One region of the Pseudarthrobacter sulfonivorans genome, then DNA from elsewhere that is predicted to be linked to it. Evidence: riboswitches for the same ligand, from Rfam matches in the RefSeq annotation. Region 1 holds a riboswitch; each other region holds the start of a gene.
The links. A riboswitch is a leader RNA that binds a small molecule or an ion and turns the genes downstream of it on or off. The one in region 1 is predicted to bind cyclic di-AMP.
Positions count from the first base shown of each region.

Region 2: linked by a shared signal. The riboswitch ahead of AU252_RS06185 (C40 family peptidase) and the one ahead of AU252_RS20640 (C40 family peptidase) in region 1 are both predicted to bind cyclic di-AMP.
Region 3: linked by a shared signal. The riboswitch ahead of AU252_RS06855 (hypothetical protein) and the one ahead of AU252_RS20640 (C40 family peptidase) in region 1 are both predicted to bind cyclic di-AMP.

Region 1 is NZ_CP013747.1:4,537,914-4,542,191, forward strand. It holds gene AU252_RS20630 (dienelactone hydrolase family protein) at 1-116, shown strand, start outside; gene AU252_RS20635 (protein adenylyltransferase SelO) at 242-1,705, shown strand; gene AU252_RS20640 (C40 family peptidase) at 1,775-2,617, opposite strand; cyclic di-AMP (ydaO/yuaA leader) riboswitch at 2,621-2,791, opposite strand; gene AU252_RS20645 (hypothetical protein) at 3,006-4,278, shown strand, end outside.
Region 2 is NZ_CP013747.1:1,403,625-1,407,902, forward strand. It holds gene mobA (molybdenum cofactor guanylyltransferase) at 1-36, opposite strand, end outside; gene AU252_RS06175 (HNH endonuclease) at 114-614, opposite strand; gene AU252_RS06180 (NlpC/P60 family protein) at 851-1,597, opposite strand; gene AU252_RS06185 (C40 family peptidase) at 1,769-2,443, opposite strand; cyclic di-AMP (ydaO/yuaA leader) riboswitch at 2,514-2,676, opposite strand; gene AU252_RS06190 (M23 family metallopeptidase) at 2,825-3,649, opposite strand; cyclic di-AMP (ydaO/yuaA leader) riboswitch at 3,653-3,871, opposite strand; gene AU252_RS06195 (metal-dependent transcriptional regulator) at 4,038-4,278, opposite strand, start outside.
Region 3 is NZ_CP013747.1:1,567,383-1,571,660, reverse strand. It holds gene AU252_RS06875 (phosphatase PAP2 family protein) at 1-94, shown strand, start outside; gene upp (uracil phosphoribosyltransferase) at 137-772, shown strand; gene AU252_RS06865 (VOC family protein) at 835-1,209, shown strand; gene AU252_RS06860 (HAD-IA family hydrolase) at 1,255-1,953, shown strand; gene AU252_RS06855 (hypothetical protein) at 2,025-2,753, opposite strand; cyclic di-AMP (ydaO/yuaA leader) riboswitch at 2,759-2,911, opposite strand; gene AU252_RS06850 (sensor histidine kinase) at 3,012-4,278, opposite strand, start outside.

The DNA.
Region 1 (4,278 bases):
CCGTTTACCCCGGCGTGGACCATGCCTTCCACAACGACACCGGCGAGCGCTACAACGAAACCCAGGCCACGGCTGCCTGGAACGACACCCTCGCCTGGTTCGGACAGCACGTCTGAGGGGTGACGCCAGTACGTCGGATCTGAGTAGCGCCATCTGACGTTTTGATCCTCCAGAACGACAGATAGCGCTACTTAGCTGGGAGGGCGGGGCACTCACCCGCGGCCGCGGGTAGTCTTGAAACATGAGCACCGCAATCCCATTAACGCTCACCTTCGGCGGGCAATTCGCCCGGGAACTCGAGGAGCTGGCGGTTCCCTGGCAGGCGGAAGAAGCACCTGACCCGCAGCTGCTGGTCCTGAACGAGCCGTTGGCCACCGAGCTGGGCTTGGACCCGTCCTCGCTGCGGACGCCCGAGGGGACGCGGCTGCTCATCGGCAACCAGATTCCTGAAGGTGCCACACCGGTGGCCCAGGCCTATGCCGGCCACCAGTTCGGCGGCTACTCACCGCTGCTCGGCGACGGGCGGGCCCTCCTGCTGGGTGAGGTCACGGACATCCACGGGCAGCTTCGGGACATCCACCTCAAGGGCTCCGGCCGGACACCGTTCGCCCGCGCAGGTGACGGTCTCGCCGCCGTCGGTCCCATGCTGCGCGAGTACATCGTCAGCGAAGCCATGCATGCCATGGGCATCCCCACCACGAGGTCCCTCGCCGTGGTGGCCACGGGCCGACCCGTCCGCCGCGAAACCATGCTGCCCGGTGCCGTGCTCACCCGGGTGGCGAGCAGCCACCTGCGCGTCGGCAGCTTCCAGTTGGCCCGCGTCAACGGCGAGACGGACCTTCTGCGCCGTCTGGCCGATCATGCCATCAGCCGCCATTACCCGGACGCGGCGCTCGCCGGCAAGCCCTATCTCGCGTTCTTCGAGGCGGTCATAGCCGCGCAGGCGTCCCTGGTGGCGCAATGGATGCTGGTGGGCTTCGTCCATGGCGTGATGAACACCGACAACATGGCCATCTCCGGCGAGACCATCGACTACGGTCCCTGCGCGTTTATGGACGCCTTCAACCGCGGCGCGGTCTACAGCTCCATCGACGCGGACGGACGCTACGCCTACGCCAACCAGCCGGTCATTGCCGAGTGGAACCTCACCCGGCTCGCCGAAGCACTCCTGCCCCTGCTCCATGAAGACCAGGACCAGGCCGTGGCGCTCGCCGTGGAATCCCTCGGCGCCTTCCGCACGCTGTACAGCGCTGCCTGGTCAGCCGGCATGAAGTCCAAGCTTGGGCTGCTCCCGGACACGCACGACGACGTCGCGTCGCCCCTGGTGGACGGCGTGCTGGCGCTGCTCCAGGAAGGCCAGGTGGATTACACCTCCTTCTTCCGGCGCCTCGGCTCGGCGGCCCGCGGCACCCCGGAAACTGCGCGGTCCATGTTTGCGGACCCGGGCGCCTTCGACGCCTGGGCCGCACGGTGGCTGGCCCTGGCGCCGGACGCGGACCTGATGGACCGGGTCAACCCCGTCTACATCCCCAGGAACCACCTGGTTGAAGAGGCTCTGGATGCTGCTATTGCGGGCGACCTGGACCCATTCAACCGGTTGGTGGACGTCCTGGCCGATCCGTACACGCAGCGCCCCGGGCTGGAACGCTACGCCGGCCCCGCCCCTGAAGACTTCGGGAGCTACCGGACCTTCTGCGGGACCTGAGCGAACACCAGGGATGGACGACGGCGGCGCGCGGCCGGGTGCCGCCCGCCGCCGTCGAGCATGGTCGGATCACGCTACGCGGACGAAGGACGCTCCGGCGAGCCAGCTGATGGAGTGCACTTCGGTTTTGTAACCGTCCACCCCGCCACTGACTACCTGGCCGTTGCCGGCGTAGACGCCGACGTGGCCGGCCGTGATGACCAAGTCACCGGCGGCCGGAGTGCCCACCACGGTGCCGTACTGGTAGAACTGGCCGGGTGCGAGGTCTCCGACGCTCTTGCCAACGGAGCGCAGTGCCTTCTCCACCATCGCGGTGCAGTCCTGCTGCACTCCGAGCTGCGAATAGGCGGAGGCCAGGATGGGCGCGCCGAGTGAACCTGCCGGAGCCTGGGCCGCCGGTGCGGCGGTGGAGGCCAGGCGGATGCCGGTGTTCGCCGGAGCCGCTGGTGCTGCCGCGGCGGGTGCCGCGGGTGCCGGTGCCGGTGCCGGTGCGGTGTAGCCAGCACCGGGGATCTGGATCTGATCGCCGGGGTAGATGATGGTGGTCAGCGACAGACCGTTGACAGCCAGCACGTCGTTGAGTGCGACGCCGTACTGGGTGGAGATTGCGCCCAGTGTGTCGCCTGCAACGACAGTGTGGACGTTGGCTGCGGCGGGAGCCGGGGCAACTGCGGCCGGGGCGGGTGCGCTGGCCTGGCCCTGAACGTTGACACTCCCGAAGTTGTCCGGGCCGTGGACTCCGGCCTGTGCCGGGGCGCCGACGCTGAACAGCAGGCCGGATGCAGCAACGGCCACAAGGGCCGGCCGGCCGAACGTCAGGGCGCGCGCTTTGGCCGTCGAAGACAGGCCTACAAGCACGGTTGAGCGGTTAGAAACAGCACGGTGGCGTGCGGAAGTGAAATTCTTGGACACGGTTGATCGCCTCTCCCATGCCTGCGGGGTGAGCTGTCGGGTTCGGGTCGGAGATACCCGGCCGGTAGCGGCGCCGCACGGAACGGAGCGATACCGACTTAACCCCAAGGCTTCGCAAGAAGCCGTGGAAACGTGGTTCCCCCGTCCCTGCCAGCTGGAAAGCGACTGGATCCCGGTCAGCGGCAGGGCTCGGCATACTGGCGGGAATGGTCCGGCTTGAGCCGGGCCACCGTTCGACCATAACTTCCAATTATCGGCAATGTCACATTCCGGTAACGGAATGTAGGTGTGAAATCCACCCGTGTTTCAGCGTGGATTCCCTCCTCATCGGTAACGATGTTGCAGGTCAGGCCCCGTAATCCGTATATGCCCGGTAAGCTCACCAACTATGTCCCGGATTGTTCAAAAAATGCGGCTGCCCGCCCTCGCCGGCCTGCTGGCGGTCGCCCTGGCGGGGTCGGCTGCGCTGCTTCCCTCACATGCCGCCGATGACGCGCCGCCGGGCGGCTATCCCTCGTGGCAGGACGTGGAGAACGCCAAGCAAAGCGAGGCCGGCAAAGCGGCAGAGGTCACCAGGATCAACGGGCTGCTGGGCGGACTCCAGACCGAAGCGGAGGCGCTGGGCAATGCGGCCGTAACGTCCGCCGCGGAGTACGCCGTGGCCGAAGCGGCGCTTCAGTCCGCCACTTCCACTGTGGACGCACTGACCGCGCAGACCGCACGCGCCGCGGCCGAACTAGGACAGTACAAGAAGGAAATCGGGGCTCTTGCCGCCCAGTCGTACAAGACCGGTGGCACCAACGTGGGCTTCTTCGTTGCCCTCGACGCCGTGCAGAACAACAGCATCCAAGGCCTGAATATCGTCCAGATCGTCAGCGATAAGACTGCCGCCCTGGTGAACAAATCCGCAGCCGCCGAACGCATTTCCCGCGCCCTGGCCGATCAGGAGCAGACAGCCAGGGCCGAGCGCGAGCGCCTGTCCGGCGAAGCCAGAACCAAGCTCAATGCCGCCCAGTCCGCCCGGCAGGCCATGTCCCGGCAGATCGCGGAGCAGCAGGAGCACGGCCAGGAACTGACCGCGCAGCTGGCCTCCCTCAAGGGCACCACCGCTGCGGTGGAGGGGGAGTTCCGGCAGGGCCAGGTGGCCTTGGCCGCATACGAAACGGCGCAGGCCGCCAAGCGGGCCGCGGCGCAGGAACAGGCACGCCAACAGGCGGAGGCGGCAGCCAAGGCGGCGGCCCTCGCCGCTGCACAGAAACCGGCTCCGGCCCCACCTGCTGTACCGGGAGTGCCCGCCCCGCCTCCAGTCCCGAGCCCGACGCCGGTCCCGCCGCCCGTCGTCGTCGTGCCTTCCGTTCCGGGCGGCGCTGTCAACGACCCCGCGGGCGCCAAGAACTACGCAGCCGGGCAGTTCGGCGCCTACGGCTGGGGCCAGGACCAGTTTCCGTGCCTGGCGTCGCTGTGGACCAAGGAGTCGAACTGGCTGACCACCGCCACCAACCCGTACTCGGGCGCCTACGGCATCGCCCAGTCGCTGCCGGCCAGCAAGTATGCCAGCGCTGGCAGCGACTGGCTCACGAGCTACCGGACCCAGGTCAATTGGGGCCTGTCGTATATCGCTGACCGCTACGGGTCACCGTGCAGCGCGTGGAACCATTCCG
Region 2 (4,278 bases), 1.9 Mb from region 1:
GATGACGGCATCGAAGTCGAGGGGGTCAGCGTCCACCCTCCCAGCTTAACCGCGCGGGCTGGAATACTGCGCCGGGCTGGAACTACCGTGCGGACCGGAACAAGGCGGCCCGCTCAGGCGGCCCGTTCGGGCAGCAGGAACGGATCCCAGGCCGGAGTGGGCTTCTCAAGTTCTTTGATCTGCCAGATAGTGCCATGCGGCGGTTCCGGATCAAACCTCAGCTTCCAGCCCATTTCAGCCGGCGTGTGGTCACCCTTGGTGTTGTTGCACCGGAGGCACGCGGCCACCAGGTTCTCCCAGGAGTCGGCGCCGCCACGTGATTTGGGCTGCACATGGTCGATGGTGTGGGCACCTTTGCCGCAATACGCGCAGCGGTGGCCGTCCCGCCGCAGGACTCCGCGGCGGCTGACTGCGGTGCCCTGGTTGTATCTGGGGCGGATGTAGCGGTTCAGGAGAATCACGGACGGTCGGCCCAGGATCTCCTGCGGTCCCACCACAGGATCATCGCCCTCGGCAATGACACTGGCCTTGCCCGTGAGCACAAGCACCAGCGCCCGGCGGAAGGTGACTACCGCCAGCGGTTCATATCCAGCATTCAGAACGAGAGTGCGCATGCACGTACCTCTTTGTGGCCGCACCCGTCAGGGGCACGAGGGCCGGCTGCCCCCGGCATGTCCGGGCTATGGATCGACACCACAAGAGTAAACAAAGAATCCCGGGATCAGCTAATCGCAGAAGCGGCCGCCGTCACGTGTCGGATTCGTGCACCTCACCGGAGCAGGGCAGCAGGCAGCAGACAGCAAAGGACCCCCGCCGTGTGGCGGGGGTCCCTTGAAGGCTGAATCAGCTGCTAGGACACGCGGATGAAGACCGGTCCCGAGCCAACGTTGGCGCTGAAAACAACGGTCTGGTTGCCGTTGTAGCCGCCGTGCACTGCCTGGCCGTTGCCGGCGTATACGGCAATGTGGGCCATGCCCGCGCCGCCGTCGGCGTAATAGATCAGGTCGCCGGGCTGGGCCTCGGCGGCACTGACGGTCTGACCCAGGGACAGGTACCCCGCGGGCCAGCCGTGGTAGTTGATGCCCACGGCGGCCAGGGCGTTGGTGACCAGCATGGTGCAGTCCTGGCTGACGCCGAGCTGTGCATAGGCTGCCGACAGGATGGCCTGGCCCTTGCCGCTGGCGGAGACCGGCGCCTTCGGAGCGGCCGGAGTTGCCGACGCTACCGTGAGGGTGGCCGCGGCCTTGGCCGGAGCCGGAGCTTCAACAACAGGCGCGGGAGCCTCAACGGGAGCCGGCGTGGTGGTCACTGCGGGCTTCTCGTAGGAGATGGCAATGGTGGAAGCAGCCGAAATGATGGCCGGGGCGGAAACCTCAGCCTCAAGGTTCGAAGCGGACGCAGCTTCACGCTGGACGCCGGTGTCAGCCGCGTTCGCAGCGATACCACTGGTCAGGACAAGGCCGGAAGCAGCAGCGATAACCGCAGCCTGACGGCCCATGCCGCCGGCGTTGTCGCCGACAGCCTTGGCAATGACAGCCAGCGAGTTGGTCTTGGCGACCTCGGCGCGGTGCCGTGCAACAGTTGCACGTGTAGTCATTAATTTTCTCTCTTTCGTTTTCCTCAGGACCGCGTGGGCAGCCTGAGGGCTTTGGACGCGCCGGCATCTTGGGGGTACGCCGGCACGCCCCGAACGGGGATTTAGCGAAAAGGTTCCAGCGAAGAACGGCTCCGGCAGCACGGGGCTGCGGGAACTACTGGATTGCAGGAACTACGGGGCCAGCGTGAAGAAGGATCCGCCGCCCGTGGATGCCACCGAGTGGAGCAGCGTGCCCTGCGACGGGTTCAGTGCGCTGATCATCATGCCGTTGCCGACGTAAATGCCAACGTGGGCGCCGCCATTCTGCATGACCAGGTCACCGGGGACCGGTGTGGCGGTGGGCCGCATGGCCGTCCAGGCATTGGTGCGGGGAATGCTGATGCCGGCCTGGGCGTAGACCCACTGGGTGAAGCCGGAGCAGTCCCAGCCGTTGGGAGTGGTGCCGCCCCAGAGGTAGGGGTGACCGATACCGGTGTAAGCAAGTGCTGCCAGACCCGAAGCGGCAGCGGAGGAGACAGTGTCAGCGAGCTTGGAGGCCGCGGCCTCGGTTGCGGCAGCACGCTGAGCCCCGGTTTCGGAGGCCGTGGACTGCGCACGGACCGTCTCAACCTTCGGCGCCGGCGTCGTCTTGATGACGGGGCGTTCGAAGGAAACGGTAGCCGTGGGCGCGGCAGTTACGGCAAGTGCCGTCTGCGCGGAACCGGACTCGGTAGAGGCGGAAACGCCGGCGGTGGAATCCGCGGCGTTGGCCGGAAGCCCCATGCTCAGGATCAGACCTGATGCAGCTGCGATAACAGCAGCCTGGCGACCTACGGTCCCGGCATTGGCACTGACGGCCTTGGACACGGAGCCCAAGGGGTTAGTGCGGACCGGTTGTGCGCGGTGACGCGCAGAAGTATGGCGTGAAGACACGAAGGTAGCCTCTCCCAATGCCTGCGAGGTGAGCTGTCGGATTCGGATGGGAGTCACCCGGCCGCGCTGCTTCACAGTGGAAGCTTTGCGACTTAACCCCAAGGCCTTCAGAATCGAAGACCAAAATTGGTTCCCCCGCCCCTGCCAGACGATGTCATGCGAACGGACCTTGAGCGGTGGCAGAGCTAGGCAATCCACTCAAGAACGTCAACTTCGGAAAAGTTGACGCGCTTTAGACGTTACAGGAGTTCCGAGCCAATGTCACATTCAGGTCACGGCACGTCGCTGCGATTCGAGAGTTGGCCATCATTTGGGTCAGAGCCAGCCGGTGGGGTCAACGACTTCGCCATTGACCTGGACCTCGAAGTGGAGGTGGCAGCCCGTGGACGCGCCCGTGGTGCCGCTGAGGGCAACAACGTCGCCGCGGCTGACTGTCTGGCCTACCTTGACGCTGGCGGAGGAGAGGTGGTTGTAAGTGGTTTCAAGGCCATTGCCGTGATCCACCACCACGCGGTTGCCGCCGCCGTACTGGTGCCAGCCAACGAAGGTGACGGTACCGCTGGCAGCAGCCAGGACAGAGGTTCCGCACTGTGCCACGAAGTCCTGGCCACGGTGGAAGTCGCCGGAGCCGCCGGTAATCGGGCTGACTCGGAATCCGAAGGGTGAGGCCGTAGCCAGCTGGGCGAGCGGCGAGCCGAGGCTTCCGGCAGAGGCAGCGCGGGTAATGGATCCCGCGGACTGGGCACTCAGGAGCTGCTTCAGTTTGCCGTCGGGATCACCCTGGGTCACCACGGACGAGCGGCTGAAATCAATTTGGGCGGCGGCTTCGGCGGTAACTTCGGGCTGCGGAGCAGCGGAAACGGCCGACGCAGCCTGGCCGGGTGCCGGAGTGGCCATCACGGGGCCGGTCACAGGAACCGTCACGGTGAGAGCCAGGCCTGTTGCTGCCAAGGCGATGCCGGCCTTCTGGCCGAGGCCACTGGCGGCGGCGAAATCCGTCATCTGCCGGAAGGGTCCCCGGCGGCGGCGGGCTTCCCGCTGTGGGTCGCGGGGCCTCTCCGCGCTGAAATCCTCGGCCACTCTGGGCGCCGAGGCGGGACCCACCGCGCGACGGCGGCCCCTCGAGTATTGCGTGGTCAAGAATGTTCCTCTCTGGGTAGCCTGCGAAGTTAGCTGTCGGATTCGGGTCAGAGAGTTCAAAGACCCGGTCCGCCGTGACAAGCACTTGGCGCAGAGATATCCCGTGAGGATCCTTCGCTGGAAGAGGCTTGCTGCTGACGGACTTAACCCCAAGGCAGTCTTACGACTGCCGGTTGTGGTTCCCCCGCCTCTGCCAGTTGGTGACTGATGCACCTGATCCGCTGGCAGAGCTCGGCTCCGGATCAGGTAACGCTTTTGTATCGACGCTGAGTTTCAACTATAGGTGATTAACTTGGACAGTAACAATTCCGTTATCTTTGCGGAACGTTGCGCCGCTGCGCTATGGCACGACCCCACGCGCGGCCCCACGCGGCGGACCGTCTTCCCGTCAGCTGACGGAAACGAAGACGTGGGATGCCACTTCCGGGGGCAACTCGAGCGCCCCTTCGATTCCCGGCACGCGCACGGAAATGTACTCCCCTACGCGCTCCAGGGACACCGTGGCACCGGGCCTGATCCCGCCTTCATCCAGCTGGACCAGCAGCTCAGGTTCCACCTGGATGGGCTCAGCCAGCCGGCTGACTGTCACGTTCGACGCCGGCCCGTAGCCCTGCATCGCATCAAGGAGA
Region 3 (4,278 bases), 2.1 Mb from region 1:
GCACCGGCTGTTCCACGTGCTGCGGAAACGGGAGCACGCGGGCCCGGCCCCCACGTTCGAACACCCCGCCCTGCGGGACGATCCGTCGAGCTGATTCCCGGCCGGACGCTGCCCGCGCGGGTGATAGTTTTGACGCATGCGCACTCTCGTTGTGGACCACCCGCTGGTCGCCCATAAGCTCACCGTCCTGCGGGACAAGAACACTCCGTCACCGGTCTTCCGGCAGCTGACGGAAGAGCTGGTGACCCTACTGGCCTACGAAGCCACCCGTGAGGTCCGCACCCAGCCGGTCACCATCGAGACGCCGGTCAGCACCACAGTGGGCACCGCTTTCACCAAGCCCACGCCTCTGGTGGTTCCCATCCTGCGCGCCGGGCTCGGCATGCTCGAGGGCATGACCAAGCTGGTCCCCACCGCTGAGGTGGGCTTCCTGGGCATGGCCCGCGATGAGGAAACCCTGGACATCATCACCTACGCGGAGCGGCTCCCGGAGAACCTGACGGACCGGCAGATCTTTGTGCTGGATCCGATGCTTGCCACCGGCGGAACCCTGCGCGAAGCCATCAAGTTCCTGTTCAAGCGCGGAGCCTCCGACGTCACGTGCATTTGCCTCCTGGCCGCGCCGGAAGGCCTGGCCAAGCTCGAAGAGGAACTGGCCGAGGCCAACGTCACCATCGTGCTGGCCTCCATTGACGAACGGCTCGACGAGAAGTCCTACATCGTTCCCGGGCTGGGCGACGCCGGAGACCGCCTGTACGGCATCGCCGGCTAGGACGGGGCTGCTCAAGGATTCAAGTCTTCCGCTTTCCTGCCGCCGCCGTTAGCCTGTGGCGCATGGACTGGAAACTTGAACTCGTTTTTGTGCCCGTATCCGACGTTGACCGCGCCAAGGATTTCTACGTCAACAAAGTTGGATTCAACCCGGATTTCGACGAGCGGCCCATGGATGGCATCCGCTTCGTCCAGCTGACCCCGCCGGGATCCGCCTGCTCCATCTGTATTGGCGAGGGCCTCAATGACGCCCCTCCGGGTACGGCCCCAAGCCTGCAGATGGTGGTCAGCGACATCCAGGCTGCCCACGACCACCTCAAGGGCAACGGTGTGGAGGTCAGCGACATAGACATCCAGGCCTGGGGGCACTTCGTCTATTTCGCGGATCCCGACGGAAACAAGTGGGCGGTGCAGTACATCCCGGGCCGTGACGCCTAAGGGCGCGGCGCCTGGGGTCGCGACGGCTAAGGCAAAATAGGCAGCATGAACATCCCCACACCTGCCGCCACACGAGCACCTGCCGCCACACGAACACTGACCTGCCGGGCCGTTCTTTTCGATATGGACGGCACACTGGTGGACTCCACGGCAGTAGTGGAGGAGGTCTGGGGAGAATTCGCGGCCCGGTACGGCCTGGACATCGCCGAAATCCTGCGCACTTCGCACGGCGTCCAGGCTGCCGATACCGTACGCCGGTTCGCGCCGGAGGGAGCCGACGTCGTAGCGCTCACTGCGGAACTGGGCGCCATGGAACGGGTGCGGACAGCCGGTATCATCGCGTTGCCGGGGGCTGCCGACCTGCTTCGCAGCCTCCCGGCCCAGGCAGTGGCGCTGGTGACTTCAGCGGACAGGACCCTGGCGGACATCCGCATGGACGCTGCCGGGCTGGACATGCCGGCCACGGCCGTGACGGCGGACCTGGTCACACGGGGCAAGCCGCACCCGGAAGGCTATCTGATGGCCGCCGGTCTGCTGGGCGTCAATCCGGAGGACGCCGTGGTGTTCGAGGATGCGCCCGCCGGAATCGCGGCAGGCGTTGCCGCCGGTATCCGGACGGTGGCCGTGGGTCCCAATGCGGGCGAGCTGCCGGCAGGCGTGCTGCATATCGCGGATTACCGTGCCGTGACCGCCTCCGTGGAAACGGACGCCGCGGGACGGCAGCTCATTTCTTTCCGGCTTTGACGCCGGCGGATCGCTTTCGTGATCCGCCGGCGCAGCTCAGCGACGCCAGCCGCCGGCGCCGCTCAGTCGGCCTAGTACCAGTTGTGCGACAAGTGGAAGTTCAGCGCGCCGCACGGTGACTGGTAGCGCTCCTGGATGTAGTTCAGGCCCCAGTTGATCTGCGTGCGGTAGTTGGTGACGTAGTCCGCGCCGGCGCTCGCCATCTTCTCAGCGGGCAATGACTGGACGATGCCGTACGCGCCGCTGCTGGCGTTGGTGGCCGTGGTGGTCCAGTCGGATTCCTTGGTCCACAGCGTCTGCAGGCACTGCATCTGGTCAGCGGACCAGCCGTAGGTTGCCAGCTGCCCCGCCGCGTACGCCTGGGCTCCTGCGGGATCGTTGACGGCCACAACAGGGGCAGGCTCGGGGGCCGGAGCAGGAGCGGCAGCGGGTTCCGGTGCCGGGGCAGGTGCCGGATCGGCGGCCTGGGGCGCGACGTTGATTTCAGCCGGAGCCGCTTCCGGAGTGGCCGGGGCCTGGATCTCAGCCGCTTCGAAGCTGAGCTTCGACTGGGCGTTCTCTTCTTCGGCGGCCTGGTTGGCGCTGGCCGCAAGCGAGGCCGACTCGGAAGCGTGTGCTGCGGCGCTTACACCGACCAACAGGGCGCACGCGGTGGCGAACACCGCGACGCGCTTGCCCACGGAGGGAATCCGGGCGGCCTTGGAAAGTGGGGACATAGCTGCGCCGAAGCGGGTCTGCTTGCGGTGGCTATCGGACTTGTTGTCGCCCTGCGGGCGCGGTTCTACCTTGAATTCAGACATGATGGATCGCCTCTCACACCTGCGGAGTTAGCTGTCGGGTTCGGATGAGGGCATCCGGCCACACGGCACAATCACGTGTTGGCTTAACCCCAAAGGGCACTTGGTGCCCGGGACGGTGGGTCCCCCGCCTCTGCCTCTGAAAACGGAATCCGGGAAGCGGCAGAGCTTGGCGTCATCCGGATATGCGGCCCAAACGGGAACCACACCTCATCGACGCTACAGGAGCTGGAAGCTTAAGTCACATTTTGGTAACAGGAATCACGACGACGGTGTGTCGCCTTGCTGGGCTCGGGTGTCAGTGGGTCGCGCCAGCGCGCCGGCAGGGAAGAGTAACGCGAACTCCGTCCGTCCGGCCCGCGATGTCACTTCCACGCTCCCGCCGTGGGCCTCCATGATCGACTGGACAATGGACAGGCCCAAGCCGCTAGTGCCTTCGGACGCCCCGGCGCCCGAGGCCGGCGCCGTACCCTTGCGCGCCGCGTCTGCGCGGGCAAACCGGGAGAAAACGTGGTCAACGAATTCCGCAGGGATGCCCCCGCCGTCGTCCGTTACCGTCACCGCTGCGCCGCCATTGGCAGACTTCGTGACAGCGGTGACCACCGTGGTCCCCGGTGGCGTGTGCTTGCGCGCATTGGAGAGCAGGTTGACAAGCACCTGACGCAGTTGGGACCCATCACCCGTGACGGCGAGCGGCTCGTCAGGCAGTTCAAGGCGCCAGTGGTGGTCCGGGGCGATGACCTTCTCGTCACTGACGGTTTCGATCACGAGTTGTGTGAGGTCTACTTCGCTGAGCTTCAGGGGCTGGCCCTCATCGAGCCGGGCAAGCAGGAGCAGATCCTCCACCAGGGTGGTCATGCGTTCGGACTGGCTTTGGACCCGGGCCAGGGATTTCCGGCCGTCCGGCGTGAAGTCCTCGGTCATCCGCATCAGCTCCGTGTACCCGCGGATGGCGGTCAGCGGGGTGCGCAGCTCATGGGAAGCGTCGGCAACAAACTGCCGCACCTTGGTCTCGCTCCGCTGCCGCGCCTCGAGTGCGTTGGCGACGTTGTCCAGCATCAGATTGAGGGCGTGCCCTACGCTGCCCACTTCGGTTCCGGGATTGGAGTTCGACGGCGGGACGCGCACCGCGAGTGCCACCTCGCCCGCGTCCAGAGGGAGCCGGGCCACCCGGGTTGCAACCTCGGAAAGCTGCTCCAGAGGCTTCATGGTGCGCCGGATCAGCACGGTTCCCGCCAGTCCGATCAGCGCCAGGCCGCCCAAGGAGACAAACACAAAGGTCCACACAAGCGATGCCAGCGTGCTCTCCTTCGCGGCGAGCGGAAGGCCCGTGACAAGGACATCGCCGTAGCCGGTTTGCACGGCCACAATCCGGTAATCCCCGTTGGACAGCGAGCGGTTCACGGGAAGGCCGTACTGCGTCAGCGCCAGCAGGGTCTGCTTGTCCTCGGCGTCGAGGGCCAGGCGCGTGGTGTCCGAGTCCAGGAAACCGCCACTGGGGATCTGGCCGTCCAGGATCCGCGCATTC